Regions from separate parts of the Massilia sp. UBA6681 genome, predicted to be linked through region 3. Evidence: predicted binding sites of a transcription regulator. Region 3 holds the regulator's gene; each other region holds the start of a gene.

Region 1 (9,650 bases), on a different contig from region 3:
CGGGGCAGGTGGCTGCTGGCGGCCTGCGATCCGATCGAGGGCGGGGTGCAGCTGACGTGGAACGTGGCGGTCGAACCCGACGGGCAGGGCGCCAAGCCGGTCTGCGTCGCCGAGTTCCTGATTCGCGCCTACGCCTGAGCTTGCACGAAATGGCCGGCATGGCCGGCCATCCTGGCATCATCGCGCCGTGTACTTCGCCAGCTCCAGCTTGGCCACCGCATTGCGGTGCACCTCGTCCGGCCCGTCGGCCAGGCGTAAGGTCCGGTTCGCCGCCCACTGGTAGGCCAGCGGGAACTCGTCCGACACGCCGGCCGCGCCATGGGCCTGGATCGCCCAGTCCAGCACATCCTGGGCCACGGTCGGCGCCAGCACCTTGATCATCGCGATCTCCGCCTGGGCCACCTTGTTGCCGACCGTATCCATCATGTAGGCCGCCTTCAGCGTCAAGAGGCGCGCGGTGTCGATCCGGATGCGGCTTTCCGCGATGCGCTCGCGCCAGACACCCTGGTCGGAGAGCTTGCGCCCGAAGGCCACGCGGGTTTCCAGGCGCCTGCACATCAGCTCCAGCGCGCGTTCGGCCACGCCGATGGCGCGCATGCAGTGGTGGATGCGGCCCGGTCCCAGGCGGCCCTGGGCGATCTCGAAGCCGCGACCTTCGCCCAGCAGCATGTTCGTGCCCGGGACGCGCACGTTCTCGAACAGGATCTCGCAGTGACCGTGCGGCGCGTCGTCGTAGCCGAACACCGGCAGCGGGCGCAGGATGGTGATGCCCGGCGTGTCGGCCGGGACCACGATCATCGACTGCTGCTGGTGGCGGGGTGCGCTCGGATCGGTCTTGCCCATCACGATGAAGACCTTGCAGCGCGGGTCGCCGGCGCCCGAGATCCACCACTTGTGGCCGTTGATCAGGTAGTCGTCGCCGCTGCGTTCGATCCGGGTGGCGATGTTGGTCGCGTCCGACGAGGCCACGCCCGGTTCGGTCATGGCGAAGGCCGAGCGGATCTCGCCGCGCAGCAGCGGTTCCAGCCACCGGCGCTTGATGTCTTCAGGCGCGTAGCGCTCCAGCGTTTCCATGTTGCCGGTGTCGGGCGCCGAGCAGTTGAATACTTCCGGGGCCCAGGGCACGCGGCCCATGATCTCGCACAGCGGCGCGTAATCGAGGTTCGACAGGCCCCCGGGCGCACGCGTCGACCGCGGCAGGAACAGATTCCACAGCCCGGCCTCGCGTGCCAGCGGCTTGAGGCGCTCGATCAGGTCGAGGGGCAGCCAGCGTGTGCCCCGATCGCGGGCATTGGCCGCGATCTCTTCGTTGAACGCGCGTTCATTGGGATAGATGTGCTCGTCCATGAAGGCGAGCAGGCGCGCCTGCAGTTCCCTGCAGCGCTCGGAATAGGCGAAGTCCATGGCTTGTCCTTGTCTCGTTGGATCAGCGGCTGCGGCTCGCGAACTGCCACGCCATCTCGGCCATCGGCCGCGCCGCCTTGCCGTTCTCGAGGGCCTGCGCACTGGACGCGGTGCCGTCCACGTAGCGCTTCATGATGCCCTGCATGATGCCGGCCAGGCGGAACATGTTGTAGGCCAGGTAGAAATCGAAGTCCTCGGCGCGCAGGGTCTTGCCGGTGCGTTCGCAGTAGCGCGCCACGTAGGCCTCCAGCGAGGGAATGCCGAGCGCTTCCAGGTCCAGGCCCGCGATGCCGCGGAAGCGCCCCGGCGGAATGTGCCAACTCATGCAGTGGTAGGAAAAATCGGCCAGCGGATGGCCTAGGGTGGACAGCTCCCAGTCGAGCACCGCGAGGATGCGCGGTTCGGTCGGGTGGAAGATCATGTTGTCGAGGCGGTAGTCGCCGTGCACGATGCTGGTGTCGTCACCCGGCGGGATGTGCTGCGGCAGCCATTCGATCAGGCGCTCCATGGCCTCGATCGGCTCCGTGACCGAGGCCTGGTACTGTTTTGTCCAGCGCTCGATCTGGCGTGCGAAATAATTGCCCGGCTTGCCGTAGTCGCCCAGGCCGATGCTCGCGTAGTCAACCGTGTGCAATTGGGCGATCACGCGGTTCTGCTCGTCGTAGATGGCGGCCCGTTCTGCTGGCGACATGCCGGGCAGCGACTGGTCCCACAACACGCGCCCCTCGACGCATTCCATCACATAGAAGGCGCGCCCGATGATGGCTTCGTCCAGGCACAGCGCGTACTGGCGCGGGACCGGGAAGCCGGCGCCGTGCAGGGCGCGCATCACGCGGAACTCGCGGTCGATCGCATGGGCCGAGGGCAGCAGCTTGGCGGCCGGGCCGGGCTTGGTGCGCAGCACGTAGCGCTGGCCGCCAGCTTCGAGCCGGAAGGTGGGGTTGGACTGGCCGCCCTTGAACTGTTCGACCGCCAGGCTGCCGCCGGGATAGCCGTCGACATGCGCCTCGAGCCAGGCGCCGAGGGCCTCGACGTCGAAGCGCTGGCGTTCGGACACGGGCTTGGTGCCCATCATTTCCTCGTACATCGCGTCTCCATGACTGTGTTTTGTTCTGCATTCTAGCCCGAGTTCGGCATGAATGCGCACGGGCGTGCTTTTTTTTGCGGGTAAAAAGCTTCAGCGGCCTTTGCGGTACTGCTCGAATAGCTGTTCCATGGTGGTCGCACGCGCTTCCGGCTGCAGCGGGCCGGGGGGAACGTAGTTCACGAAGCGGACCACCCAGTCGGCAGCGTCCTCGCCGACGTCGAGCGCATTGATGCAGCCGGCAGCCTGCGACAGGCCGCCCAGGAACAGGCGCTGCCCGGTCAGGGCCAGCGACAGGATGGCGCAATTGACGCCCCCGTGCAGCACCAGCAGCACGGTGTCCCAGTCGTCCTGCGCGCGCAGGCGAGCGATCGCCGGATGGACCCGGTCCATCATCTGGCCGACCGATTCGCCGCCGAGGAAGCGCTGCTCTTGATCGACCACGCCCTCGAAGGCGCCGGTAAACGCGCGCCGCAGTTCCTGCGTCGGGATGGCGGACAGGCGACCGCCGCGGATCTCGTGCAGTTCCGGCCACACGTCCAGCGCGATCTCCTGCCCGCTCGCCGCCAGCACCCGCTGCGCCGTCTCATTGGTGCGCGGCAGGCCTGAGGTGATGACGCGGTCGAAGCGCACGCCGGCCTCGCGGAAGGCCAGGCCGGCGGCATCGGCCTGGGCCTGGCCGGCCGGGTTCAGCGCCACGGTCTCGGGAAGGAAGGGTTTGCCGGTCTCGTCGAAATAGGTAACGCTGCCGTGACGCATCAGGTAGACGCGGCGGCGCAAGCTGGGGGGGTGTTCCATGGGCTTCCTCGTCGTTTTTTCTGGCCATCTTACACGCGATGCCATTTCATCAAGGCGAAAGGGCGACACTTTGCATGCCGCGCGTTCATTTCGTAGGTCAATTCCTACAGGTTCTGGCATAAAATATTCATCGCAAGCAATAACAACAAGGGATGTCATGGCAAGGCCGGAAAAAATTCGCCTCGGCGAGGTGCTGATCCAGCAGAAACTGCTGTCGGAAGAGCAGCTCGAGCAGGCGCTCGCGGACCAGAAGCGCACCGGGCGCAAGCTCGGCCGCGTGTTCGTCGAGAGCGGCTTCGTCACCGAAGACCAGATCTCGGGCGCGCTGGCGCGCCAGCTGAACATCCCCTACATCAACCTCAAGTTCTACAACATCAACGCCGAGCTGGTGCGCCTGCTGCCGGAAACCGCCGCGCGCCGTTTCCGCGCCCTGGTGCTGGAAGACCGCCGCGAGACCCTGCTGGTGGGCGTGTCCGACCCGACCGACCTGTTCGCCTATGACGAGATCGCGCGCCTGCTGAAGAAGACCGTCGAGCTGGCGGTGGTCAACGAGACCGAGGTGCTGGGCGCGATCGACCGCATCTACCGCCGCACCGGCGAGATCACCGGCCTGGCGCGCGAGGTCGAGCAGGACCTGGGCGACACTTCGATCGACTTCGGCGCTCTGGCCGCCAACCCGGGGCTGGAAGAAGCGCCGATCGTCAAGCTGCTGCAGTCGGTGTTCGACGACGCGGCCCAGGTGCGCGCCTCGGACATCCACATCGAGCCGCAGGACGGGCGCCTGCAGATCCGTTTCCGCATCGACGGCGTGCTGCACCTGCAGACCGAGGCCGACCTCAAGGTGGCCACGCCGCTGGCGCTGCGCCTCAAGCTCATGGCCGACCTCGACATCTCGGAAAAGCGCCTGCCGCAGGACGGCCGCTTCGCGGTCAAGGTGCGCAACCAGCGCATCGACGTGCGTATCTCGACCATGCCGACCCAGTACGGCGAGTCGGTCGTCATGCGACTGCTGAACCAGGGCGGCACCACGCTGCGCCTGGACGCGATCGGCATGCCGGCGCGCATCGTGGAGCGCTTCCGCGCGCTGGTGCAGCGTCCCAACGGCCTGGTCCTGGTCACCGGCCCCACCGGCAGCGGCAAGACCACCACCCTGTACAGCGCGCTGTCCGAGCTGAACTCGGTGGAGAAAAAACTCATCACGGTCGAGGACCCGGTCGAATACCGCCTGAAGGGCGTGAACCAGGTCCAGGTCAACGACAAGATCGAGCTCTCCTTCGCGCGCGTGCTGCGCTCGGCGCTGCGCCAGGACCCGGACATCGTGCTGGTCGGCGAGATGCGCGACCAGGAGACCGCCCAGATCGGCCTGCGCGCGGCCATGACCGGCCACCTGGTGCTGTCGACGCTGCACACCAACGACGCCGCCTCGACTCCGCTGCGCCTGATGGACATGGGCGTGCCGCGCTACATGGTGGGCGGTTCGCTGCAGGCGGTGCTGGCCCAGCGCCTGGTGCGCGTGATCTGCGAAAGCTGCTCCACGCCTTACCAGCCGACGCCCCTGGAAGCCAACTGGCTGCGCGCGGAACTGGGCGAACGCGCCGAAACGACGCCCTTCTTCCACGGCAAGGGCTGCTCGCACTGCAACGGCACGGGTTTTCGTGGCCGTACCGGCGTCTATGAACTGCTCGAGATGACGCGCGCCGTCACCGAGGCCGCCAACCACCCGGACCCCTCGCACTTCCTGAAGGTGGCGCATGCCGAGATGGGCGGCGAAACGCTGCGCCGCCATGGCGTGAGCCTGGCGGTGCAGGGCAGGAGCACCATCGCCGAAGCGATGCGCATCAGTAACCAGTACGAAGACTGATGCCTTATTTTTCCTACAAGGCGCGCAACGCCGCCGGCGAACTACTGCAGGGCATCCTCGAGGGCGCCGACAGCGGCGCGGTTGCCGACCAGCTGTTCGGCAGCGGCGCCACGCCCATCGAGATCAACCCCAGCCGCAAGGGACCGGCCTCGAAGGACGGCGGCGAAGGCTGGCTGGCGCGCCTGCAGGAAAAGAAGGTCACCTCGATGGACGTGCAGCTGTTCAGCCGCCAGATCTATACGCTGCTCAAGTCCGGCGTGCCGATCATGCGCGGCCTGGCGGGCCTGCAGGAGTCAAGCATCAACAAATCCTTCGGCCGCGTGATCAAGGACCTGCGCGAGTCGCTCGATTCGGGCCGCGAACTCTCAAGCGCGATGACGCGCCACCCGAAGGTCTTCAACACCTTCTACCTGTCGATGGTGCGGGTGGGCGAGATGACCGGCCGCCTGGAAGAAGTTTTCCTGCGACTGTTCGACCACCTCGAGTTCGACCGCGACATGCGCGAGCGCGTCAAGACCGCGATGCGCTACCCGACCTTCGTCGTGATCGCGATGGCGATCGCGATGGTGATCGTCAACGTGTTCGTGATCCCGCAGTTCGCGGCGGTGTTCAAGTCCTTCAATGCCGAGCTGCCCTTGATGACGCGGATCCTGCTGTCGACGTCGAATTTCACGGTTGCCTACTGGCCCGCCATGGCGGCCATGCTGGGCGGCGCCGTGTTCGGGTTCAAGGCCTGGGTGGCCACGCCGAAGGGGCGTCTGGCCTGGGACAAGCACAAGCTGCGCCTGCCGATCGCCGGCAAGATCATCCACAAGGCGACCATGGCGCGCTTCGCCCGCAGCTTCGCACTGTCGACCCGCAGCGGGGTGCCGATCGTGCAGGCCCTGACGGTGGTCGCGCAGACCGCCGACAACGCCTACCTCAGCTCGCGCATCGAGGGGATGCGCGACGGCGTCGAGCGCGGCGAGAGCATCCTGCGCACCTCGATCGCCGCCAATGTGTTCACCCCGATCGTGCTGCAGATGATCGCCGTGGGTGAGGAATCCGGCTCGCTCGACGACCTGATGGACGAGATCGCGCAGATGTACGAGCGCGAGGTGGATTACGAGCTGAAGACCCTGTCGAGCCAGATCGAACCGATCCTGATCACCTTCCTGGGGGTGATGGTGCTGGTGCTGGCGCTGGGCATCTTCCTGCCCATCTGGGACCTGGGCAAGGCGGCGCTGCACGGGGGGACTTGATGGGACCGGCTCGCTACCGCGGAGCGACCCGCTTCGAGTTCGCGGTCTGCATCGTCGTGGTGGGCGTGCTGGCCGCGGTCCTGCTGGGCCGCCTGCTCGAATGGCGCGGCCAATCGGAACGTGCCGCCGCCTACCACATGGTGGGCGCGCTGCGCACGGCGCTGGCGGCGCGCGAGGCCCAGCTGCTCACGGCGGCCGGCAAGGATGCGGCATTAAAACTATTGCAAGAAAATCCGATGAGTTGGTTGCTCAGGCAGCCAGCCAATTACGTCGGCGAATACTACTCGCCCAGGCCAGAGATGTTGCGGCGTGGAGCCTGGTTCTTCGACCGGGCGGATCGGACCGTGAATTACGTGCTTAGTAGCGACACTTTTTCTTCTAAGACATCTAAATTGCTTAAGTTCAAGGTAGAATTATCCAGTTCGTATCATCCGGCCGAAAGCGGGCGGAACAATAAGCATGGGACACTGGTCATCGACGAAGTCGGCGCCAGGCTCAAATAAATCAAGACCGCGGGCTTACCCGCACACCTTCAACGGAGAGAATCACATGAACAAGTATTCCAGCAAGAGCGCGCAAGGCGGCTTCACCCTCATTGAACTGATCGTCGTGATCGTTATCTTGGGCATCCTGGCTGCGACTGCGCTGCCGAAATTCGCCGACCTGGGCGGTGACGCCCGTGTTGCCAGCCTGAAGGCCGCCAAAGGTTCCTTAACCTCGGCAGCGTCGATGGTCCATGCGAAAGCACTTGTGGCTAATGTGACGACTGGCACCATCGACATGGAAGGCACCTCCGTCACGCTGATTAACGGTTATCCCCAGACCAATAACCAGACCCAGGCGCGCGCTTTCGCCGCTGCCGCCGGCCTCAGTGAAACCGATTACACCTTTACTTTCGGGGGCACCGGGCTGACCGTGTCGCCAAAAGGCGTTACTGCGGCCAACGCCGGCAAGTGCTCGGTGACGTACACGCCGCCAGCAACGGCCAACACGGCCCCGACCTTCACCGACAATATGGACACGACTGCCAACAAGTTCATCTGCAGCTAATCCGGCCGTCCCGGCTGCCGTCATGCTCCGCCATCCCGGTAGCCGCCGGGATGGTCCTCCAGCTCCCGATTTGCAGGACCGGTCGATTCGGCCAGAATGCAAAACCCGTCATTCATTTCCGCTCCCTTCGATCAGCTTTCGCGCCGGAGTCGACCAATAGCACGGGGACGGCGTTATTACGCGTCCAGTCCTCGAATCCTGCATCGAATGCTGTCAAAAAAGCGTGGCAAATCACCTCGAGATCCGCATATTTTTGCTGTTAGGCGTTTTATTGTGATCAAGGATGGCTCGGCTTGAATATAATCAAGTTTTTGCTGTAACGAATTATTTCCGCGATCCCGTGCATGCGTTTTCTTAAGAGAGCAAAGAAGAAAGATGGCTGGCTGACCATCGCCGTCCTGGCCGATGGCGTGGCCGCGGCCAGCGTCAAGCCGGTCGCGGAAGGCATGCCTTCCGTGCGCTTTGCGCATTTCTTGCCGGGCAAGCCGGATGCGGCCGTGCTGGAAAAGGCCGCGCGCGAAGGCCAGGCCCATGCCTACCGCTGCCTGACCCTGCTCGGGCCGGGCGAATACCAGCTCATCAACCTCGAGGCGCCGAACGTGCCGCGCGAAGAGCTCAAGACCGCGGTGCGCTGGCGCCTGAAGGACATCCTCGATTTTCCGGTGGTTGAGGCCACCGTCGACGTGCTCGACATTCCGGTCGACGCCGGCCAGGTGCGCGCCCAGCAGTCGGTGTTCGTGGTGGCGGCGCGCAATACCGTCATCAAGCCGCGCCAGCAATTGTTCCTGGACGCGAAAATCGGGCTGGAAGTCATCGACATCCCGGAAATGGCACAGCGCAATATCTCGGCACTGATCGCGCCCGAAAACCGCGGCGTGGCCATGCTCTCGTTCGGCGCCGAGGGCGGCCTCCTGACCGTGACCTGGCGTGGCGAGCTTTACCTGTCGCGCCGTATCGACGTCACGCTCGACCAGCTGCTCGAGCCCGACCACGAGCGCAAGCACGCCAGCTTCGACCGCATCACCCTCGAGCTGCAGCGCTCGCTCGACAACTTCGAGCGCCAGTATTCCTTCATCAGCATTGCCAAGCTGGTGCTCGGGCCCAGCAAGGTGAACGGCCTGGACGAGTACCTGTCGAGCAACCTGTACACCCCGGTCGAGACCCTCGACCTGGCCTCGGTGTTCGACCTGGGGCGCACGCCCGAGCTGCAGGACCAGGCCGTGCAGGGGCGCTTCCTGGTCCCGCTGGGCGCCGCGCTGCGCACGGAGGCGGCGCCATGACCCAGCAGATCAACCTGTTCAACCCGGCGTTCCAGCCGCAAAAGCAGGTCTTTACCGCGGCCACCATGGCGCTGTCGCTGCTGGTGCTGGTGGGCGGCATTGCCGCACTGGCCGTCTATGGCCGGATGCAGACCGCCAGCCTCGAGGCGCAGGCCGGCGCCGGCGCCCTGCAGCTGGAGCGCAAGCAGGCGCGCCTGGCCAGCGTGAACCTGGACTTCGCGCCGCGCCAGAAGAACAAGGACCTCGATGCCGAGATCGCCGAAGCCCAGGCCCAACTGGCCGCGCTGCGCAACATCTCGCGCGTGATCGAGCGCGGCGAGCTGGGCGACACGACCGGCTATGCCGGCTACTTCAAGGCCCTGGCGCGCCAGAGCGTCGCCGGCCTGTGGCTGACCGGCGTGAGCGTTTCTAGCGGCGGCAGGGACATCGGGATCCGCGGCCGCACCACGGACCCGGCCACGGTCCCCGGCTACCTGGCGCGCCTGACCGGCGAACCGCTGATGCAGGGTAAATCCTTCGCCAGCCTGTCGATCAGCCAGCCGGCGCCCGTGAACACCGCCGATGCCGACGGCAAGCCGGTCGCCAGCCCCGCGCCCTGGGTGGAGTTCAGCTTGCAGTCGGTGCCCGAGGAGCCGCGCAAATGAAGGCGCGCCTGATCGCACTGATGGCGCGCATCGACGCGCTCACGCTGCGTGAACGCGGCCTGCTGTTTGCAGCCGTCGCCGCGGTGATCGTGTTCATCGGCCACAGCGCGGTGCTCGGACCGATCTACCGCGAGCAGGACCTGCTGCGCGAGCAGATCAGCCAGCAGCAGAACAACCTGGCCGGCATGGACGGCGAAATCGCCGCCAGGGTCCAGGCCTTCCAGGTGGATCCGGATGCGCCGGCGCGCAAGCAACTGCAGGCCATCCAGCAGGAAACCGCCGTGCTGG
Region 2 (9,650 bases), on a different contig from region 3:
CGCCCCTGCTCGCCGGCGCGCGCCGCTTCCACCGCGGCGTTCAGGGCCAGCAGGTTTGTCTGGAACGAGATGCCGTCGATGACGCTGGTGATCTCGACGATCTTGCGCGAGCTGGCCTGGATCGATTCCATGGTCGCCACCGCGCGGCCCACCGCCTGGCCGCCGTTCGAGGCCAGCTGCGCCGCCTCGGCCGCAAGATCCGACGCCAGGCGCGCGTTGTTGGCGTTTTCCTTCACTGCCGTGGTCAGTTCTTCCATGGTGCTGGCGGTCTGTTCGAGCGAGCCGGCCTGCAGCTCGGTGCGGGTCGACAGGTCCAGGTTGCCGGTGGCGATTTCCTTCGAAGCGGTGTCGATCGAGCGCACCGAGTGCAATATGCTGTTCAGGGCGCCGTTCAGGCGCGAGATCGAGTGGTCGAGCGCGCGCGAGGTGTCGGCGATCTCGTCGCGCCCGGCGCCGGGCGTGCCGGACGGACGCAGGCGGCCCTCGGCCAGGTCGTTCACCACCGTGGCGATGGAATGGATATCGGCCAGCATGGCGCGCCGCACCAGCATCGTCACCATCAGGGACAAAGCGATCGACAGCAGCACCATGCCCGCCATGGTCATGCCGAGGGTGCGGAACTCGGCCTTGGCGGCGGCGTGCGCTTCCACGCTCAGCTTCTTTTCCAGCGCCGCCAGGTTCTGCAGGCCGCTGTCGAGGGCGACGAACTGCTTCTCGGCCTTCTGCATCGAGTTGGTGGCGATCGACTGGTCGACCTGGGCCAGCTCGATGGTCTCGGCCACCATCTTGCGGTAGCTCGCCAGCCCTGCCAGCGCGCTCTCGATCGGCGTGCGCTCGCCCGGTGCGGCGCCCTTCGACAGTTCGCCCAGCCTGGCTGCAATCGCGGCATGCTTCTTGTGGATGTCGGCGGTCAGGGCGTCCAGGCGGTTCTTCGCGAAGCTGCCGTTCACCCAGGCCAGCAGCTGGTAGATGTTGGCATGCGCGAAGCGCGCTTCGCCCGCCACGTCGGCCACGGCCTGCAGCCGCGCGGCGCGCACCTGCACCATGTGCTCGAGCGAGGCGTTCTGGCGCACCATGCCGTAATAGGCGGCTGCCGACAGCATCGTCAGCAGCACCAGCACCAGGCCCGGGGCCAGCAGGAGTTTCGGGCCGATCCTCAGTTTGTTCAGCATGCTTGACTCCGGGCGTGGACGAAAGGGCGGGGCGCTTTACTTCTTGTAGATGCCGACTTCCAGCACCACGTCGTCGACGCGCTGGATGAAGGTCGTCTTCGGCTCGATCTTGCCGCTGGTCGGATTCTTGTACTGGTAGTCGACCCAGCCCTTGCCCTTGGCAGCGGCCAGTTCGATGATCTCGCGGCGGTACTTCTTGCCGTTCGCATCCGGCACGTCGGTCAGGTCCTTGCCGACGATCGAGGGGTTATAGGGGTGGGCCAGCACGATGCCGGTCTTCAGGTCGCGGATGTCCATGTAGAGCTCGCCCTGGACGTATTCCGCATCCTTCGCGTTGATCTTCTTCATCATCTCGTCCTTGCCCTTGGCCTTGACCAGGGCAACGCCGCGTTCGACCATCGCGATGGCGTCCTTTTCGGTCGGGCCATTGGCAAGGGCAGGGGTGGCGGCGATGGCCAGGCACAGGGCGGCGGTGGTGGCGAACAGTTTCATGTTGACTCCTTGAGTGAATGTTCTGGGATCAATATTGCTAAAGTGCATTGGCAAATGTACCGGGCTGGGATGAGCAGGAATTGCGATCGCGCAATCGCAACGCGGAGACGGGGTAGGAACGTTGCGCATTCGTGTCAGTGGATGCTGAGCAGCTTCTGTCATCCACCCTGCATGCAAATCAATCCTGATGTTGTTTTGAGGCAGAGTTCGTTGTTGCGATGTAAACAGCTCATGTAGAATCGTCAGCTTTTATTGATGAGCCGGCATGAAGCGAGAGACACAGATTCCGATCGGGGACCCGCTGGGAAAACCAGCCGACGCACCGGGGCACCTGGCCTACCGCCGTGACATCGATGGCCTGCGCGCCGTCGCCGTGCTGTCGGTGGTGCTGTTCCATGCCTTCCCGGCGGTGCTGCGGGGCGGTTTCATCGGCGTCGACATCTTCTTCGTCATCTCCGGCTTCCTGATCACCAGCATCCTGCTGCGCGAGCTGGAGGCGGGCAGTTTCAGCTTCGCTGGCTTCTACGCGCGCCGCGTGCGGCGCATCTTCCCGGCGCTGGTGCTGGTGCTCGGTTCCTGCCTGGCCTTCGGCTGGCTGGCCCTGTTCCCTGACGAATACCAGCAGCTCGGCAAGCACGTGGTCGGCGGCGCCGGCTTCGCGGCCAACTTCTTCTACTGGGCCCAGGTCGGCTACTTCGACACCGCGGCCGACACCAAGCCGCTGCTGCACCTGTGGTCGCTCGGCATCGAGGAGCAGTTCTATATCCTGTGGCCGGTCGTCCTCCTGCTTGGGTGGCGGCTGCGCATGAACCTGCTGGCGGTGGCCGCCGTGCTGGCGCTGGCCTCGTTCGCCGTCAACCTGGGCGGCATCGCCGATCACCCGACCGCCACCTTCTATTCCCCGGCCAGCCGCGCCTGGGAGCTGCTGCTGGGGGCCGGCCTGGCCTGCCTGCATGCGCGCCCCGGCGCCGCCGCTTCGCGCCTTGCCGTGGCGCCGAACCTGCTCTCCTGGCTTGGCGCCGCCCTGCTGGCCGCGGGCCTGGCCCTGATTACGCGGGAAGACCCCTTCCCCGGCTGGCGCGCGCTGCTGCCCGCACTCGGCGCGCTCCTGCTCATCGGCGCCGGGCCGCAGGCCTGGCTCAACCGCGTGCTGCTGTCGAACCGCATCATGGTCTGGATCGGGCTGGTGAGCTATCCGCTCTACCTGTGGCACTGGCCGCTGCTGTCCTTTGCCCAGATCGTCGAATCGCGCACCCCGGCGCCGGCCATCCGCGCCGGGGCGGTGCTGCTGGCCGTCCTGCTGGCCTGGCTGACCTACCGCGTGGTGGAACGCCCGCTGCGCGGCGGCAGCGGGCGCGGCAAGGTCGCGGCGCTGAGCGCACTGATGCTTGCCTGCGCCGCCGCCGGAAGCTATATCTACCTGAACGACGGCCTGCCGACGCGCAAGCCGGTCCAGGACAACCTGGCCAACCAGAAGGCGCTGGTGCTGGTCGAGGACAAGGCCAATGCCGAGGCCTGCAAGAAGCGCTACGGTTTCGACTCGACCTACGAGTACTGCCTGCAGGCCGACGCCGCCAGGGACCCGACCGTGGTGCTGGTGGGCGACAGCCATGCCTACCACGTGGTGGCCGGCCTGACGAAGTACTACAGCAGCGTCGGCGAGAACCTCCTGATGCTGGGCACCCGCCATCCATACTGGGGCCTGGACCCGCAGGGCGATCCCTACCAGCAGGCGACCCAGCCGATGCTGGAACTGGCCCTCGGCATGCCTTCGGTGAAGACCGTCGTGTTCTCGACCCACCTGCGCTTCGGCAGCGCGCCCGAGCACCGCATGTGGGTGGATGCGGCGCGCGAGACCTTCCGCCGCTTCACCGCGGCCGGCAAGCAGGTGATCTTCATGAACGACGTGCCCATCATCAGCTTCGATCCGCGTTCCTGCATCAAGCGCGCCGGCGTGGCCTCGTCGGCCACCCGCGTGCCCTGCGCGATCACGCGCGCCGAATGGGAGCAGCAGGTGGTGCAGCACCGCGAGGTCCTGGGCGCCTTCGCCCGCGAGTTCCCGCAGATGGCCTGGTTCGATTCGTCCACGGCCTTGTGCGACGACAGCAGCTGCCACGCCATGATCGACGGACGCCTGATGTACCGCGACACCAACCACCTGAGCTATGACGGCGACCTGCTGGTGGGCAGGCACTTCGCCGAATGGATGCGCCGGCAAGCGCCGAAATAAGCCTGCACGGACGGCCCGGAGAATGCGCTCCGGGCCGTCCTGCCCAGTATTTGTCCCGTTTTGCCTCTCTCTTGTTTTAACCCCCACCGTAGGAACAGTCTGATTGATTGGCGGCAATTTCTGGAGGCTTTCCGCAACGTAAGATGAATTCTTACCGGCAACGTTTTACCCACGCCGACTAATTCATCCCTCGTTTCCTGGAGAATTTCCGTGATCACGACCGAATCGACGCCCTCCAAGTTCAAGCCCTATACCCGCCAGACGATCCACACGGCACGCCAATGGCAATGGCTGACGCCGGAGCTGCAGGAAGCCGTGCAGGTGGTGTCCCATGTGTTGCCGTTCCGCGTGAACGCCTACGTGCTGGAGGAGCTGATCGACTGGGACAAGGTGCCGGACGATCCGATCTACCGGCTCACCTTCCCGCACCGCGACATGCTGCCCGCCAGCGAATACGAACAACTGCGCGACCTGGTGCTGTACAAGAAGGACGAGGCGGCCACCGCCAAGCTGGTGCACGGCATCCGCATGCGCATGAACCCGCACCCGGCCGGCCAGATGACGCACAACGTCCCACGCGTCAACGACGCGCCGCTCAAGGGCCTGCAGCACAAGTACAAGGAAACCGTGCTGTTCTTCCCGAGCTCGGGCCAGACCTGCCACGCCTACTGCACCTTCTGCTTCCGCTGGCCGCAGTTCGTCGGCATGGACGACATGAAGTTCGATGCGCGCGAATGCAAGGAGCTGGTGTCCTACCTCGAGACGCATAAAGACGTCACCGACGTCCTGATAACCGGCGGCGACCCGATGATCATGAACACGCGTTCGCTGGCCGAGTTCCTCGAGCCGCTGCTCGAACCGAACCTGGCCCACATCCAGAACATCCGCATCGGCACCAAGTCGGTGGCCTACTGGCCGCAGCGCTTCGTGTCGGACAAGGACAGCGACGACCTGATGCGCCTGTTCGAGAAGGTGGTCAGGTCGGGCAAGAACCTCGCGATCATGGGCCACTACAACCATGCGGTCGAGCTGCGCCACCCGATTGCCCAGCAGGCGGTCAAGCGCATCGTCGGCACCGGCGCCACGCTGCGCATGCAGGGGCCCCTGATCCGCCACATCAACGAAGACCCGAAGAGCTGGGCCGAGCTGTGGACCACCGGCGTGCGCCTGGGCGCCATTCCGTACTACATGTTCGTCGAGCGCGACACCGGCCCGCGCGACTACTTCTCGCTGCCGCTGGCGCGCGCGCACCAGATTTTCCAGGAGGCCTACTCGATGGTGTCGGGCCTGTCGCGCACCGTGCGCGGTCCCTCGATGAGCGCCTTCCCGGGCAAGGTAGTGATCGACGGCGTGGTCACGATCAATGGCGAGAAACTGTTCGCGCTGCAGTTCCTGCAGGCCCGCAATCCGGAATGGGTGCGCCGTCCCTTCTTCGCCAAGTACGATCCGGAAGCCACCTGGCTCGACCACCTCAAGCCGGCCTTCGGGCGCGACAAGTTCTTCTTCGAACAGGAGAGCGAAGGCCCGCTGCGCGGACCCGGCGGGCGTGTCATCCCGCTGGTGCCGGCGGGCCAGCCGCGTGGCGGCGCTACCCAGGACGCGGCCTGACTCCGGACGCGCATCCACCCGACCCCGACCGGGACCTGGCCCATGCAGGATACCGCCACCGCGCCACGCCTGACCGGCGTGGCGGTTTTTTTCTACGTGTTCCTGCCGTTCGCGCTGGGACACTATCTGTCGACGCTGCTGCGCAACGTGAACGCGGTGCTGGCCCCCGACCTGATGGGGGCGCTCGCGCTCACCCCGGGCGAGCTGGGGCTGCTCACCAGCGCCTTCTTCTTCGCCTTCGCGCTGGTCCAGCTGCCGGTCGGGATCGCCCTCGACCGCTGGGGGCCGCGCAGGGTACAGCTGTCGATGATGCTGGTCGGCGCGCTCGGCGCGCTGCTGTTCGCGCGCGGCACCGGCTTCGGGCAGCTGCTGGTGGCGCGCGCCGTGATGGGCCTGGGCCTGGGCGGCTGCTTCATGGCGGCGGTGAAGGCGGTGTCCACCTGGATCACCCCGAGCAAGCTGCCTTCGGTGCACGGCTACCTGATCGCAGTGGGGGGGCTGGGCGCCGCCAGCGCGACCATGCCGGTGCGGCTGGTGCTCGACTATACCGACTGGCGCGGCCTGTTCGCCATCCTGGCCGGGCTGACCGCATGTTCCGGCCTGCTGATCGCGCTCGTGTACCCCCGTGACAAGGGACCGCAGCCCAAGCGCGGACCGCTGGGGCAGGCGCTGCGCGAGGTGTTCCGGGCGCCGGTGTTCCGCAACACGGCCTCGCTGGTCCTGATCCCGCATGCGGTGTTCTTCGGCATCCAGGGGCTGTGGATCGGACGCTGGCTGTCGGACGTCGCGCGCTTTCCCGACGACGCGGTCGCCTACCTGCTCTACATGGGGATGGCGTCGGTGATCTTCGGCGCCATCGGGGTGGGCATGATCACCGAGTGGGCCGGCCGGCGCGGCATCGCCCCGCTGGACGTCGCCGCCGCCGGCATCGCCGTCTTCCTGCTGGTGCAGGCTGCCTTCGTGCTCAACTACAAGCCGAGCTTCCAGCTGCTGTCGGTGCTGTTCACGCTGGTCGGGACCATTACGGGAATCGAGTACGCCATCATCGCGCAGTCGATGCCGCGCGAGCTGACCGGACGCGCGGCGACCTGCCTGAACCTCCTGATCTTCATCGGCGCCTTCGTGGTGCAGGCGGGCTTCGGCCTGCTGGTCGGGCTGTGGCCCCTCGACGACGCCGGCCAGACTCCCGCCATGGCCTACCGCATGGCCTTTGCCGTGCTGGTGCTGGTGCAGTTGCCGGGCCTGGTCGGATTCGTGCGGCGGCGCCGGCGCCAGAGCGCGGCGGTGGCCGAGGATGTCGAGGAGGTCCAGCCGGTTCCCACCTGAACCGCTTCTCTCGCTGGAAAGGATGGCGCGATATGGCCGGATTGGCTAGTATCGTGCTGTCCGCCCCCACCGAGAGAACACCATGCGCGACCACTTCCTGCTTCGCCTGTCCAGCGGCGCCATGCTCCTGCTGCTGGCCGCCTGCGGCGACCGCTCCACGCTGTCTCCCGGCGCCGACGTCGGCTCGCATCCGACCCTGGTGTCGCCGGTCCGCTCCCTGATCCCGACCGTGGACATCGCCCCCGCCAGGGGCTGGCCACCGGGCGGCAAGCCGCTCGCGGCAGCGGGGCTGGCGGTGCAGGCCTACGCTTCCGGCCTCGACCATCCGCGCTGGCTCCACGTGCTGCCCAATGGCGACGTGCTGGTCGCCGAGAGCAATGCGCCGCAACAGCCGGCCAAGAAGGGCATCAAGGCTTACGTCCAGAAAAAGGTGATGGAAAGGGCGGGCGCGGGCGTGCCCAGCGCGAACCGCATCACGCTGCTGCGCGATGCCGACGGCGACGGCGTGGCGGAACTGAAGACCGAGTTCCTGAAGGGCCTGAACTCGCCCTTCGGCATGGCGCTGGTCGGCGACACGCTGTACGTGGCGAACACCGACGGCATCGTGCGCTTCCCCTACCGCGCGGGCGATACCGCGATCACCGCCCCAGCACAACCGGTAGCGCCGCTGCCGGGCGGGCCGCTGAACCATCACTGGACCAAGAACATCATCGCCAGCCAGGACGGGCACAAGCTGTACGCCACCACGGGTTCGAACAGCAACGTGGCCGAAAACGGCATCGACCAGGAGGTCGACCGCGCCGCGATCCTCGAAGTGGACATCGCCACCGGCAAGACCCGCCTCTTCGCCGCCGGCCTGCGCAACCCGAACGGCCTGGCCTGGAATCCTGAAACCGGCGTGCTGTGGACGGTGGTGAACGAACGCGACGAGATCGGCAGCGACCTGGTGCCGGACTACCTGACCTCGGTGAAGGAGGGCGGCTTCTACGGCTGGCCCTACAGCTGGTATGGCAGGCACGTGGACGAACGCGTCAAGCCGCAGCGCCCCGACCTGGTGGCCAGGGCGATCGTGCCGGACTATGCGCTGGGCGCCCACGTGGCGGCGCTGGGGCTGGCCTTCTATACCGGCGCGCTGCTGCCCCAGTTCACCAACGGCGCCATCATCGGCCAGCACGGTTCCTGGAACCGCAAGCCGCTGTCGGGCTACAACGTGGTGTATGTGCCGTTCAGGGAAGGCAAGCCGGCCGGGAAACCGGTCGAGCTGCTCAGCGGCTTTCTCAACAAGGACGGCGAGGCGCAGGGGCGTCCGGTCGGCGTCGCGGTGGACGGGAAGGGTGCGATCCTGGTGGCGGACGATGTCGGCAACGTGGTCTGGCGCGTGACGCCCGCCGCTCGGTAATCAGGCGCACCCGCTCACCAGCAGGATCGGCATCCCGGTCCACAGTATCCCCACGAAGGCCAGCACGGCGCCCAGCGCCGCCGCCCAGTCGAGCAGCGCCGCTTCCGTGGCGTTGCGCAGGATGCCGCGCTCGCGCCAGGCCAGCCACAGGCAGATGGCCAGCGCCGCCACGGTCGCGCTCCCCAGCAGCAAGCGGTCCGGCCCGCCCGTGCGCATTACCGCCGGCGTGCACTGCGCCGCCGCCAGCAGGTAGCAGAAGGTGAAGTGCGCCGCCCATACCAGCAGGGGCAGGGTGCCGCGCATCAGTTGCCGGAAGAAGTGGTCTTGCATGGTCTACTCCATCAGCCACGGCATCAGCGCCGGCAGGCCATGCACCAGCGCCATGCCGGCCAGGCCCTGCAGCGTCGTGTAGTGCCAGAGCAGGGCGACGTTGTCGAGCGTCGCGCGGCTGCGCTCGCCCAGGTGACCGCGCCAGGACCGGAGAACCAGGTAGGGACCCGCGATCGCCAGCACCACCACGTGCAGGCCCTGGTAGCCGAGCAGCCCGCCGATCGCGGCGCCCCAGGCGCTGGCCGTCGGGTCGAGGCCGGCGAACTGGTGGCCGCGCAGATCGAGCAGGAAGGAAGCCGTGGTGCAGCCCAGCGCCAGCAGCACCAGCCAGGGCAGGCGGCGCTTGCCGAGCGCGCGCACGGCCAGCAGCATCAGCACCGAACTAGCCACCAAAAGGCCGGCCGAGACCAGCTGCGACGACAGTTCCGGCAGGGCGGCGCCGGGCGGCGGGCAGACTTGCAGGCGCATCGACACGTGGACGTAGGCGTAGCCGAAGGACGCGAAGATGCAGGCGTCGACGATCAGCATCACCATCGTGCCCCACCACGACTGCGAGGCCGTGGTCTTCGCATTCACCGGCAGCACCAGGTCTTCCGCGACGCGTGCCTGGTCGATCGGCGGCTTGCGGTCCGATTCCCACAGCCAGGCGATGGTGCCGCCCACCGCCATCAAGCCGAAGATAAAGGCCGGCAGGATCGCCTTGACCGTCAGCAGCAGGAAGAAGCCGGCCGTGCCGAGGGCGGCGATGACCGGCAGCCAGCTGTCGGTCGGCAGCACCATCAGGTAGCGCGGCTCGGCCTTGACCGGGCTGGTGGCGATGGTTTCGCGCAGGCCGGTGGCGGTGCCGGGCAGGTAGTGCTGGCCGCGCTCGACCTCTTCCGGCAGGGTCGGCTGGTCCCACAGCGGATTGGTCGAGTGGATGCGTGGGATGCTGCGGTTGCCGTAGGATTCCGACGGCAGCCATTCGAGGGTCGGCGCATTCCACGGATTGCCCACTTCCTTTTCCGGCCGGCGCAGCGCGCGCACGGCGTCGACGATGAACAGCAGCACGCCGAAGGCGAAGATGAAGGCGCCGACCGTGGACAGCATGTTC
Region 3 (9,650 bases):
TCGGCACGGAAGGCGTGCAGCCCGCGCTGCAGGGGACCGGATTGACCTACCGCCACGACTGGGGCATGCGCCGCGGCGAATGGCTGCTGCGGCTCAACTGGGACCTGATCCAGCCCGGCTCGCAGGTCTTCGTGGCCATCGGCGAAGGCGTGCCGGGCGGACCGCCCGCCGGCAAGTTCATCGGCGCGGCCCGCTACACCCTGCACAACGTCGCCCCGCGCTTCAACGGCGTCGACATCAGGGTCAACATCGAGTGGAGCGCCGACATTTCGCTGTACGTCGACTACCTCGTCGTCAACCCGCCCGCGGCGCCCCCTGGCCTGCGCACGGTCTCGGTCACGGTGCACCGCCACAGCAGCGTGGCCCTGAGCGAAGCCGAGGCCGACCGGATCCTGGCCGACATGGGCACGATCCTCCAGAACGACGACACCGGGCCGGACGTCGCGACCCCGGTCCGTTTCGTGCGCAACGGCGCGGTCCGGCTGCTGCCGGCGAACATCCCCGGCACCATCCAGACGTCAAACGACCTGAATGCCCTCCTGACCGCAGGCAGCGGGGTCAAGATCGTGCAGGCCATCCGCTGGTGCGGCGGCCCCGGCGACGGCATCATCGGCTGCGCCCCGGTCGGCAGCGCCTCGGTCAACGTGGCCGCGGTGCGCTTCACCGCGAACCAGGAAGGCCTGATCTGGGTGCACGAGTACGACCACAACTGCGGCCTCAGCCACCGCACCGACGACCCGCGCGCGGTCATGTACCCGTCCGTCGGCGCCGACCACCACGTGGTCAACGCGGCCGAGTCTTCGGCCTTCCTTTCGGGCCCGCTCAGCATCAGCGGCAAGGTGATGGCCGCCGGCGGCTGCTCCTGCGGCGCAGGCGGCCTGGCGCTGCCTGCCGACGTGCGCGACTTCGTCTCCCAGCACTGGATCGAGGGCGTGCCATGGGAGCTGGCCTCGCAGTACGGCGAGAAGGACGCCCGCCTGCTGCTGGACTGGCTGGTGAACGAGCCGGAGCAGCACGAGGAGTTCCTGACCCAGATCGTGGCCACCCTCGGCTACATCGGCAGCGAGATCGCGGTCCAGCCGATGATCGACTTCGTCCAGCAGCCGCGCGCCGGCCGTGCCGTGTTCAATGCCAGGAACACGGCCCTGCTGCGCCTCGGCGACCTGGCCAACCGGTCCGGCAGCCGCGCGGCGCTCGATTTCCTGGCGCGGGTCGCCGGCGACATGGACCTGGCGCGCACGCTGGCAGCGCCCCAGGCCAGCGCCGAGCTGCAGGCGGCCAAGGCGGCGCAGGACGTGGTGGCGCCGAGCCTCGACACCCTGGCCGCCGAGCTGGCGGTGTCGGCCACCTTCGGGCTGGCGCTGGCGGGCACGGCGCAATCGCAGCAGGCCGTGGAAGCGCTCAAGGGGAACGCCGACGCCTTCGCGACCGTGAACCAGGCGGCGCAGGAAGCAGCCGAGGTCGCCGCGACCGTGCGCGCCAAGGGCCGCCAGGAGTACTACAGGATGAAGGCGGAACACCGGCATCACCTGTAATCGGGCTTGTTATTTGGAAATGAAACCCGCGGACGCGGCCTTTGTCTATAATGGCCGCGTCAGCATTTTCGTTTCCATGCCATGAACCAACCCATCTCGCTCCCGGGCGAAGCGAAGGTCATCCAGGCCCTCAAGGCCAGCTGCAGCGCGTGCAGCATGCACCAGCTGTGCCTGCCGATGGGCCTCGAGGATGCCGACATCAATCGCCTCGACCAGATCATCGGCCGCCGCCGCCGCCTCGCGCGCGACGAGCGCCTGTACGCCATGGGCGAGCCCTTCCGCAACCTGTACGCGGTGCGCTTCGGCCATTTCAAGACCTATCAGGTGAACGCCGCCGGCGAAGCCCAGATCACCGGCTTCCAGATGGCCGGCGAACTGCTGGGCATGGACGCCATCAGCGGCACCCACCATTGCGACGCCGTGGCCCTCGAGGACAGCGAGGTGTGCGAGATCCCGTTCTCGCGCCTGGAAGAGCTGTTCGGCCACGTGCCGGCCCTGCTGCGCCACTTCCACCGCATCATGAGCCAGGAAATCACGCGCGAACAGAACGTTATGCTGCTGCTCGGCAATATGCGGGCGGAGCAGCGTTTTGCCGTCTTCCTGGTCAACCTGTCGGCACGCTACGCGGCGCGCGGCTATTCGCCGCACAGCTTCCAGCTGCGCATGTCGCGCGAAGACATCGGCAACTACCTCGGGCTCACCATCGAAAGCATCAGCCGCCTGCTGTCGCGCTTCAAGAAGCAGGGCTGGCTGCAGGTCGACAAGCGCGAAGTCACCCTGCTCGACCCGGCCAAGCTCAAGGCGCTGGCGGCCGGCACCGACGTCTGCAGCCCGATGGGCTAGGATCAGCCAGGATGGCTGCGCCGCTGCTCGACCTGCACCTGCGCAGCTATGGCGCCGCGCGCAGCTCGGACCGCCACGAGTTCGGCCAGCTGGTGCTGCCCGTGAGCGGCGAAGTCGCCGTGGAAATCGAAGGCCGCCAGGCCCGGCTCGATCCGCTGCGCGTGGCGGTGGTGGCGCCCGGCGCCTGGCACTCGCAGTGCAGCCCGGTGGCCAACCGGTCGCTGATCGTCGACCTGGGACCGGATACCTTCGCGCAAGGACCCTGGCAGCGCCTGCTCGAGCAGCCCTTCGGCGCCATCGGTCCCGCGGCCCGCAAGCTGGTCGAATTCATGGGCATCATGGCCGCCACCCGGCCGCCCGCGCCTTCCGTGCTGGCCGGCTGGACCCCGCTGCTGCTCGACACCCTGGTGCTGGGCGCGCCCGCGCCTGGCTCGCGTCTGGCGGCCCTGCTCGCCCGCATCGAGGCCGAACCTGGCCTGCCCTGGACCACCGAGGCCATGGCGCGCGCCGCCAGCCTGAGCGTCAGCCGCCTGCATGCGCTGTTTCGCGAAGAGCGCGATAGCACGCCCCACGACTGGCTGCTGGACTGCCGCCTGCGCCATGCCTGCGAATGGCTGCGTGCGACGGCGCGCCCGGTGGCCGAGATCGCGCTGGCAGCGGGCTTTTCCGAGCAGAGCGCGCTGACCCGTGCCATGCGCAGGGCGATGGACACCACGCCCGCGGCCTACCGGCGCGCGTATCGCGAGAATCTGTCAAACCAGCAGTAGCCAGGGTCAAGAGCGCCGCGGGCATCCGGACGACAATCTCCCTTCCCAAGGAGATCGACCATGCTTTCGCAGATTCACGCCACAGCCCACACCACCCAGCTCGGCATCGGCGCCGGCATCACCGCGGGCGCCTTCTGGGGCCTGGTGTTCCTGGCCCCGGAACTGGTGCCGGGCTTCTCGGCCCTGCAGCTGGCGGCGGGCCGCTACCTGGCCTATGGCATCGTCGCCGCCATCCTCGTCGCCCGCGCCTGGCCGCGGCTCAGGCAGCGCCTGACCCGGGCCGACTGGCGCGGCCTGGCCTGGCTCAGCCTGGCGGGCAACATCGTGTACTACCTGTTCCTGGCCCAGGCCGTCCAATTGGGTGGCGTGGCCATGACCTCGATCGTGATCGGGCTGCTGCCGATCACCGTGACCCTGGCGGGCTTGCGCGAGCACGGCGCGGTGTCCTTGCGGCGCCTGGTCCCCTCCCTGCTGCTGGGCGGGGCCGGCCTGGCCTGCATCAGCTGGGATTCCTTGTCTTCCCTGGATGGCGGGTCGGGCATCGGCCTCTTGTCGGCGATCGGCGCGCTGCTGTCGTGGACCTTCTATGCGGCCGTCAACCGGCGCTGGCTGGCGCGCCTCGAGGGCATTTCGGCCAACGAATGGAGCCTGCTGGTGGGGGTGATGACGGGCGCCCAGGCCCTGCTGCTGGCGCTGCCGGCCTTCCCGCCTGGCGGCGCCGCGCACACGGGCAGCGAATGGCTGCAGTTCCTCGGCGTGGTGACGGCGGTCGGGATCTTTTGTTCCGTGATCGGCAACGCCTTGTGGAACTACGCCAGCCGCGCCCTGCCGATGGCGCTGATGGGCCAGATGATCGTGTTCGAGACCGTGTTCGCCTCGCTCTACGGCTTCCTGTGGGAGGCGCGCTGGCCCAGCGGCCTGGAGGCGGCGGCGCTGGTGCTTTTGCTGGCTGGCGTGGTGTCCTGCGCCGCCGCCCACCGCAATTGAGCGGTTCCAGGGAGCGCCAGGCGCTCCCTTCTTACACCTGGATCACCAGCTCGGGCCGGAATGCTTGCTGCTCGCCCTTGCTGAGGTAGCCGAGCGGGTTGGCCACCACGCGGCAGGTCCAGGGCCGGCCGGCATCGACGCCGCTGACCACATAGTCGTTGGCGCAGTGCAGGTGGCCGTGGATCCAGATGTCGGCCTGGGGGAACAAGCCGTCGAGCGCATTGCAGAAGCCCGCGGTGCCGGGCGTGAGGCCGTAGCGCGGGTCGGCGCTTTGCAGGCTGGGCGCGAAATGGGTCACCACCACCGTGCTCCCCTCGAAGGGCGCCGCCAGCGCCCCGCGCAGCCAGTCCTGGCAGTCCAGCGCCATCTCGCGGATGCCCTCGGCCAGCACCTTCTCGCCGTTCTTCAGCGTGGTGTTCTTCGACAGGTACCAGTTGGCGGCGCGGAAGGCCTTTTCGCGTTTCTGCAGCTGCTTGCTCAGCTCCTGCTCGCGCAGCGCCAGCGCGTCGAAGTCGCTCCACAGCGTGGTGCCGATGAAGCGGATACTCCCGATGACGAGCGTTTCGCGGTCCAGCCATTCGATGCCGAGGCGCGCGCAGCTGGCGCGCAGGCGCGCGTAGGCTTGGTCGTAGTCGAGGCCATCGAATTCGTGGTTGCCGGGGATGTACAGGACACGCGCGCCATTGGCGCCGGGGCGCAGCGGCGAGAAGCGTTCGAGCCCGAAATCGGCGTCGGTCAGGCGCGACCCGGCCTGGTAGGAGCCGATGTCGCCCGCCAACACGACGACGTCGGTGTCGGCGTGGATCTGCGGATTGAAACCGGCGTAGCGTTCGAGGTGCAGGTCGGAGAAAATCTGGATGCGCATGGTCGGCGCAGTATAGCGGTTTCCACCGCAGGCTGCGCCGCCGTGTCAGAAGCTCACGCGCACGTGTGGCGCGCTTTGCTTCGCCTCGCCGTGGTAGACGGCTTCGATGTTGTTGCCGTCCGGGTCGAGCACGAAGGCGCCGTAGTAGCCCGGGTGGTAGGCGCGCTCGCCGGGGCGGCCGTTGTCCCTGCCGCCGGCGGCCAGGGCCGCGAAATAGAAGGCATTGACCATCTTGCGGTCACGCGCCTGGAAGGCCAGGTGGTGGCGGCCGGTGAGCACGCCTTGCGCGGCCGCGCTGTCGCGGCTGGAGATGAAGAGTTCGTCGGCCCAGAAATAATCGTCGCCCGCGCCGCCCAGCGGAATGCCCAGCACCTCGAACACGGCGCCGTAGAACCTGCGCGATGCGGGCAGGTCCCTGACCACGAGCTGGATGTGGTCGATGAGTCGGCCGCGGTAGATTTCTTGTGTTTCCATGCTGCGCTCCTGCGAAAGAAGGTCGTGAAAGACAGCGTGTGCGCGAGCAGTGTAGAGGCAAAGCGGAACCGTGGCAACGATTGCCGGGCGCTTACTCCCAGACCGGGGGGAGCTTGCCGTTTGCGGTGTCGCGCAGCATCGCGAGGGTGCCGGCGTCGATGCGCGCTTCCGGAACCCCTTCCAGCACCTTGGCGGCGAATTCGGGCAGGCCCGTCATCATGCCGGACACGCGCACGACCTCGCCCGACTGCAGCTCGATCCTGAACCAGTTCCAGCTCTTCGAGAAGCGGACGTGCCGGACTTCGGCCCAGCCGAAAGCCACGCGACGGCCTGTCGGGCGGCCGAAATCCATGCCTGCGTCCGACACGGTATGGCGTGCGAAACGCCAGTCGGCCACCAGGTAGGCCCCCAGCAGTACGAAGCCCGTCATGAAGGCATAGAACCAGGCATTGACGCCCTCGTCCGGCCAGATGCTGGCCGCCACCATCACGCCGACGAAGAACAGCGTGCAGATCACCCCGATGACGAGCGAACCCGCGTGATGCTGCACGCAGCCGCTGCCAGCGACGGGGGCGCCACGCTGCCTGCCTCGCGCCAGCCAGCGCATGGTCAGCGTCATCGCCAGCACCCAGAACAATCCTTGTGCAACTGCGCTTAGCCAGTCGGGCATTACGGTGCTCCTTCCTTCGGTGCGGCGATCGCGCCGCGGTACAGGGCGTCCGTGATGCGTTCCTGGAAGCGCGCCTCGGACGAGAAGCGTCCGGGGTGGCGGTCGGGGTCGTCGCCCACGCCGCTGCCCACGTAGATCATGCCGTTCTTCGTTGTCGGATCGAACACGAACAAGGCGTTCAGGCCCCAGGACCAGCCCAGGTGGCCGACGCCGGTGAAGCCGCCGCCTTCCACCAGGCGATCGCCGCTGGCCCGGCCGTCCCTGACAATGCTGACATCGAGGAAGTGCTGGTTGCCCAGGCCCCAGGCGTGGTACAGGCCACGGAAGTTGTCGCTGTCGCCGTTGCCGCTGCCCGGCCGCAGGGTCCATTGGCGCGCGAGCATGGCGGCCACCGTTTCCGGCTTCAGTATCTGCCGGCCCTGATGGTCACCCCCGTTCATCAGCATCAGCATGAGCTGCGCCAACTCGTTGGCCGAGATGCGCAGGCTGCCCTGCGGGCCGAACAGGGTGCCGTTGGTGCCCACGACGTAGCGCTCCAGCCCCGGCGGCGCGACTGGCGGGTTGACGTGGAAATCGTCGGACTGCGCGATCCACGGGCCTTGCGGGTCCCAGCGTTCGTCGCCGTCCTTCTCGCGGCGCCGGTACAGCGTCGCCGCATCCTCGATCCTGGCTGGCGTGAAGTCGGCCAGGTAGAAGCCGGCCTTCAGACCCATCGGATCGAACAGCAGGCGCCGCATCAGGCGGTCGAAGCGTTCGCCACCGGCGCGCTCCATGATGGTGGCGATGATGCCGGAGTTGAAATTGACGTATTCGAAGTAGCGCCCCGGCGCATGGGTGCTGGACCACATGGCGCCCTTGCCGTGCAGGCGTCCGCCCGGCAGCAAGACCTCCTTCAGGTCGACCGAAGGGTCGAACTTGAAGCCGCCCTCGTCGCGCAGCGAGGAGGTGTGCGTGAGCAGCATGCGCAGGGTGATCGGCTGGTCCGGGAAGTGCGGATTGCGCAGCCGGTAGCCGAGCCAGGCGCTGACGTCCTGGTCCAGCGCCAGCCTGCCCTGCTCCACCAGCTTCATGGCGCCCAGCGCGGTCACCAGCTTGGACACCGAGGCGATGCGGAACATCGTGTCGGCATCCATCGGCTGCGCCGGCAGGGCAGCGCTGGCCAGGCGCTTGTAGCCGAACTGGCGGCTGTAGACGATCTCGCCGCCACGGACCGCCACCACCGCCAGGCCGGGGAGCGGGATGGCGGGGTCGTCGACGATGGCCTGCAGTCGGCGCGTCAGGGCCTCGGCCTGGGGTGCGGACAGGGGCGCGGCTGCGCTCGCACAGGACAGCGCCGACAGCGCAAGCATGGCCAGCGTCGACTTCACGGCCCGGTCACGCCTTCTTCTGCTTGGCGATCCAGCCATCCACCAGCTCGCCCAGCACGTCGAGCGGCACCGAGCCCGCGCCCAGCACCAGGTCGTGGAAGCCCGGGAGCGAGAACTTGTCGCCCAGTTCCTTCTTCGCCTTCTCGCGCAGCTCGATGATGCGCAGCATGCCGATCATGTAGGCATTCGCCTGGCCCGGCCAGACGACGTAGCGCTCGACTTCCTGGGCGCCGATGCCGTAGTCGATCGCCTGCTGGCGGGTCCAGCCCTTCGAATGCAGGCCGGTGTCGACCACCAGGCGGCGGGCGCGGAACAGTTCCGAACCGAGCGCCCCCAGCAGGCCGGGCACGTCGCCTTCGTACCAGCCCTGCTCCACCGCCAGGCGCTCGGTGTACAGCGCCCAGCCCTCGGCGTGGGCGCTGCCGCCGCTGAAGATGCGCTGGCTGCGGAATTTCGGGATGCCGGTCAGTTCCTGCTGGATCGCCAGCTGGAAGTGGTGGCCCGGCACCGCCTCGTGGTAGGCCAGGCTGCGCATGCGAATCATGTCGAAGCTGGGCCCGCGCAGCGGCACCCAGAAGATGCCCGGGCGGGTGCCGTCCGGCGCCGGCAGCGTGTAGTGGGCGGCGGCCGAGGGTTCGGTCAGCGGCGGCACGCGGCGCACCTCGACCGGCGCGCGCGGCTTCAGGTTGAACAGCGGGGCGCTGCGACGCTCGGCGTCCTTCACCATCTCGCCGTAGCTGGCGATGATGGCCGGGCGCGGGTCGCCTTCTCCCTTCGGCTGGAAGCGCGCATCGAGCTGCTTCATGCGGGTTTCGATGTTGCCTTCAAGGAGGCCGAGCGAGCGCAAGTGGCGATCCATCTCGCCTTCGATGCGCGCCACTTCGCGCAGGCCGATCTCGTGGATCTCGTTCGGGCTCAGCTTGGTGCTGGTGAAGTTCTCGACCGCGCGCGCATAGGCCGCGGCGCCGTTCGGCAGGCGCGAGATGCCGGCCACGTCACCGGTGCGCGGGTGGATCTCGGCCATGAATTCCTGCACCCGCTTGTAGGCCGGGCGGATGCGCTCGTCCACGATGCGGGCGGCGCGCGCCAGTGCGGCGTTGCGCACGTCCGGGTTCAGGCCTTCGATCTTCTCGGTGCGCTGGGCCAGCGAGGTCACCAGGACGTTCTCGTTCGCCGCCGGCTTGAGGAAGCTGTCGACCTGGAATTGCGCGCGCTCGAGGATGAAGCGCGGCGGGATCAGGGACTTGGCGGCGGCCTCGCGGGCGCGCGCCAGCGCTTCGTCCATGCGGGTGCCGACCTGCTCCAGGCGCGCCAGGTAGCTGTCGAGGTCCTGCGGGTTGCGCAGCGGATGGGTGGTGTTCATGAAGTTGACCAGGCCGACCTGCACCCCGCTGAACTGCGAGAACACGAAGGCATGGTCCTCGTAGGGCTCGTTGGCGATCACGTTCTGCAGCGACCAGCGCATGACCGCGGCCGAGATGCGCTGGTTTTCGTCGAGCGGGCCGGCCATCCACTTGTCCAGGCGCGCCAGGCCGGTCCTGGCCAGCGCCTGCATCTTCTGGCGATGGGCTTTCGTCATCGGCGTCAGCTCGCGGTCCAGCTTCGCCTGCGCGGCGCCGCTGAAGTACTGGGTGGACGTGGCCATCTGCGGGTTCAGGCGCACCCAGTCTTCGGCAAACTTGTCGGCCCAGGTATCGAAGGCCTTGTTCGGCTTGGCGCTGGCTGCCTTGGCCGCGGGCGCGGCCAGTGCGGCGCCCGGCAGGCTTGCCGCCGCGATGGCGGCGGGGATGAACAGGGCGGCGATGGCGGCGCGCAGGCTGCGCTGGCAGAGGGATGGCATCTTGGTCTCGTATCCTTGGTCGTTGTGGTGTCGGTCGACGGCGCCGGGCGCCGTGCTTGCCGCGGAGGAATCTAACATGAAAAAGGTCAAAGAAACAACGCGCCCGTGGTATGTACAGACAGGCCGTCCATACGCTGCTAGACTGGGCCGGAGCCATCCACGAGGACCCGACATGCGCATGCTCCGACGCCCGATAGCCTCCCTTGCCTTCCTTGCCCTCCTGCTGGCGGGGATCGATGGCCGCGCCGCCGAACCCACCTACCCGACCACCATGGCCGAATTGCCGGACGCGGTGCGCGAAC

The links. Region 3 encodes FNR, which switches genes on or off when oxygen is low (the NO sensors DNR and NnrR bind a similar motif). Its sites were predicted from a motif close to TTGATNNNNATCAA; they were not measured.
Region 1: a site for FNR is predicted at 7,732-7,745, ahead of B2R83_RS19985 (agglutinin biogenesis protein MshI). Genes of this name have one in related genera too.
Region 2: a site for FNR is predicted at 3,998-4,011, ahead of B2R83_RS07180 (KamA family radical SAM protein). Genes of this name have one in related genera too.

Annotation. Positions count from the first base shown of each region.
Region 1 is NZ_DKJX01000105.1:20,372-30,021, forward strand. It holds gene B2R83_RS19945 (MaoC family dehydratase) at 1-138, shown strand, start outside; gene B2R83_RS19950 (acyl-CoA dehydrogenase family protein) at 178-1,404, opposite strand; gene B2R83_RS19955 (phosphotransferase) at 1,427-2,491, opposite strand; gene B2R83_RS19960 (histidine phosphatase family protein) at 2,582-3,286, opposite strand; gene B2R83_RS19965 (GspE/PulE family protein) at 3,444-5,147, shown strand; gene B2R83_RS19970 (type II secretion system F family protein) at 5,147-6,388, shown strand; gene B2R83_RS19975 (hypothetical protein) at 6,388-6,891, shown strand; gene B2R83_RS19980 (type II secretion system protein) at 6,938-7,438, shown strand; gene B2R83_RS19985 (agglutinin biogenesis protein MshI) at 7,783-8,718, shown strand; gene B2R83_RS19990 (hypothetical protein) at 8,715-9,362, shown strand; gene gspM (type II secretion system protein GspM) at 9,359-9,650, shown strand, end outside.
Region 2 is NZ_DKJX01000049.1:50,774-60,423, reverse strand. It holds gene B2R83_RS07195 (methyl-accepting chemotaxis protein) at 1-1,172, opposite strand, end outside; gene B2R83_RS07190 (cache domain-containing protein) at 1,209-1,664, opposite strand; gene B2R83_RS07185 (acyltransferase family protein) at 1,930-3,894, shown strand; gene B2R83_RS07180 (KamA family radical SAM protein) at 4,105-5,502, shown strand; gene B2R83_RS07175 (MFS transporter) at 5,545-6,828, shown strand; gene B2R83_RS07170 (PQQ-dependent sugar dehydrogenase) at 6,911-8,227, shown strand; gene B2R83_RS07165 (hypothetical protein) at 8,228-8,557, opposite strand; gene ctaD (cytochrome c oxidase subunit I) at 8,561-9,650, opposite strand, start outside.
Region 3 is NZ_DKJX01000120.1:9,703-19,352, forward strand. It holds gene B2R83_RS21950 (hypothetical protein) at 1-1,535, shown strand, start outside; gene fnr (fumarate/nitrate reduction transcriptional regulator Fnr) at 1,617-2,378, shown strand; gene B2R83_RS21960 (helix-turn-helix transcriptional regulator) at 2,390-3,145, shown strand; gene B2R83_RS21965 (DMT family transporter) at 3,206-4,132, shown strand; gene B2R83_RS21970 (metallophosphoesterase) at 4,164-4,997, opposite strand; gene B2R83_RS21975 (VOC family protein) at 5,043-5,471, opposite strand; gene B2R83_RS21980 (PH domain-containing protein) at 5,563-6,141, opposite strand; gene B2R83_RS21985 (serine hydrolase domain-containing protein) at 6,141-7,508, opposite strand; gene B2R83_RS21990 (DUF885 domain-containing protein) at 7,516-9,348, opposite strand; gene B2R83_RS21995 (hypothetical protein) at 9,521-9,650, shown strand, end outside.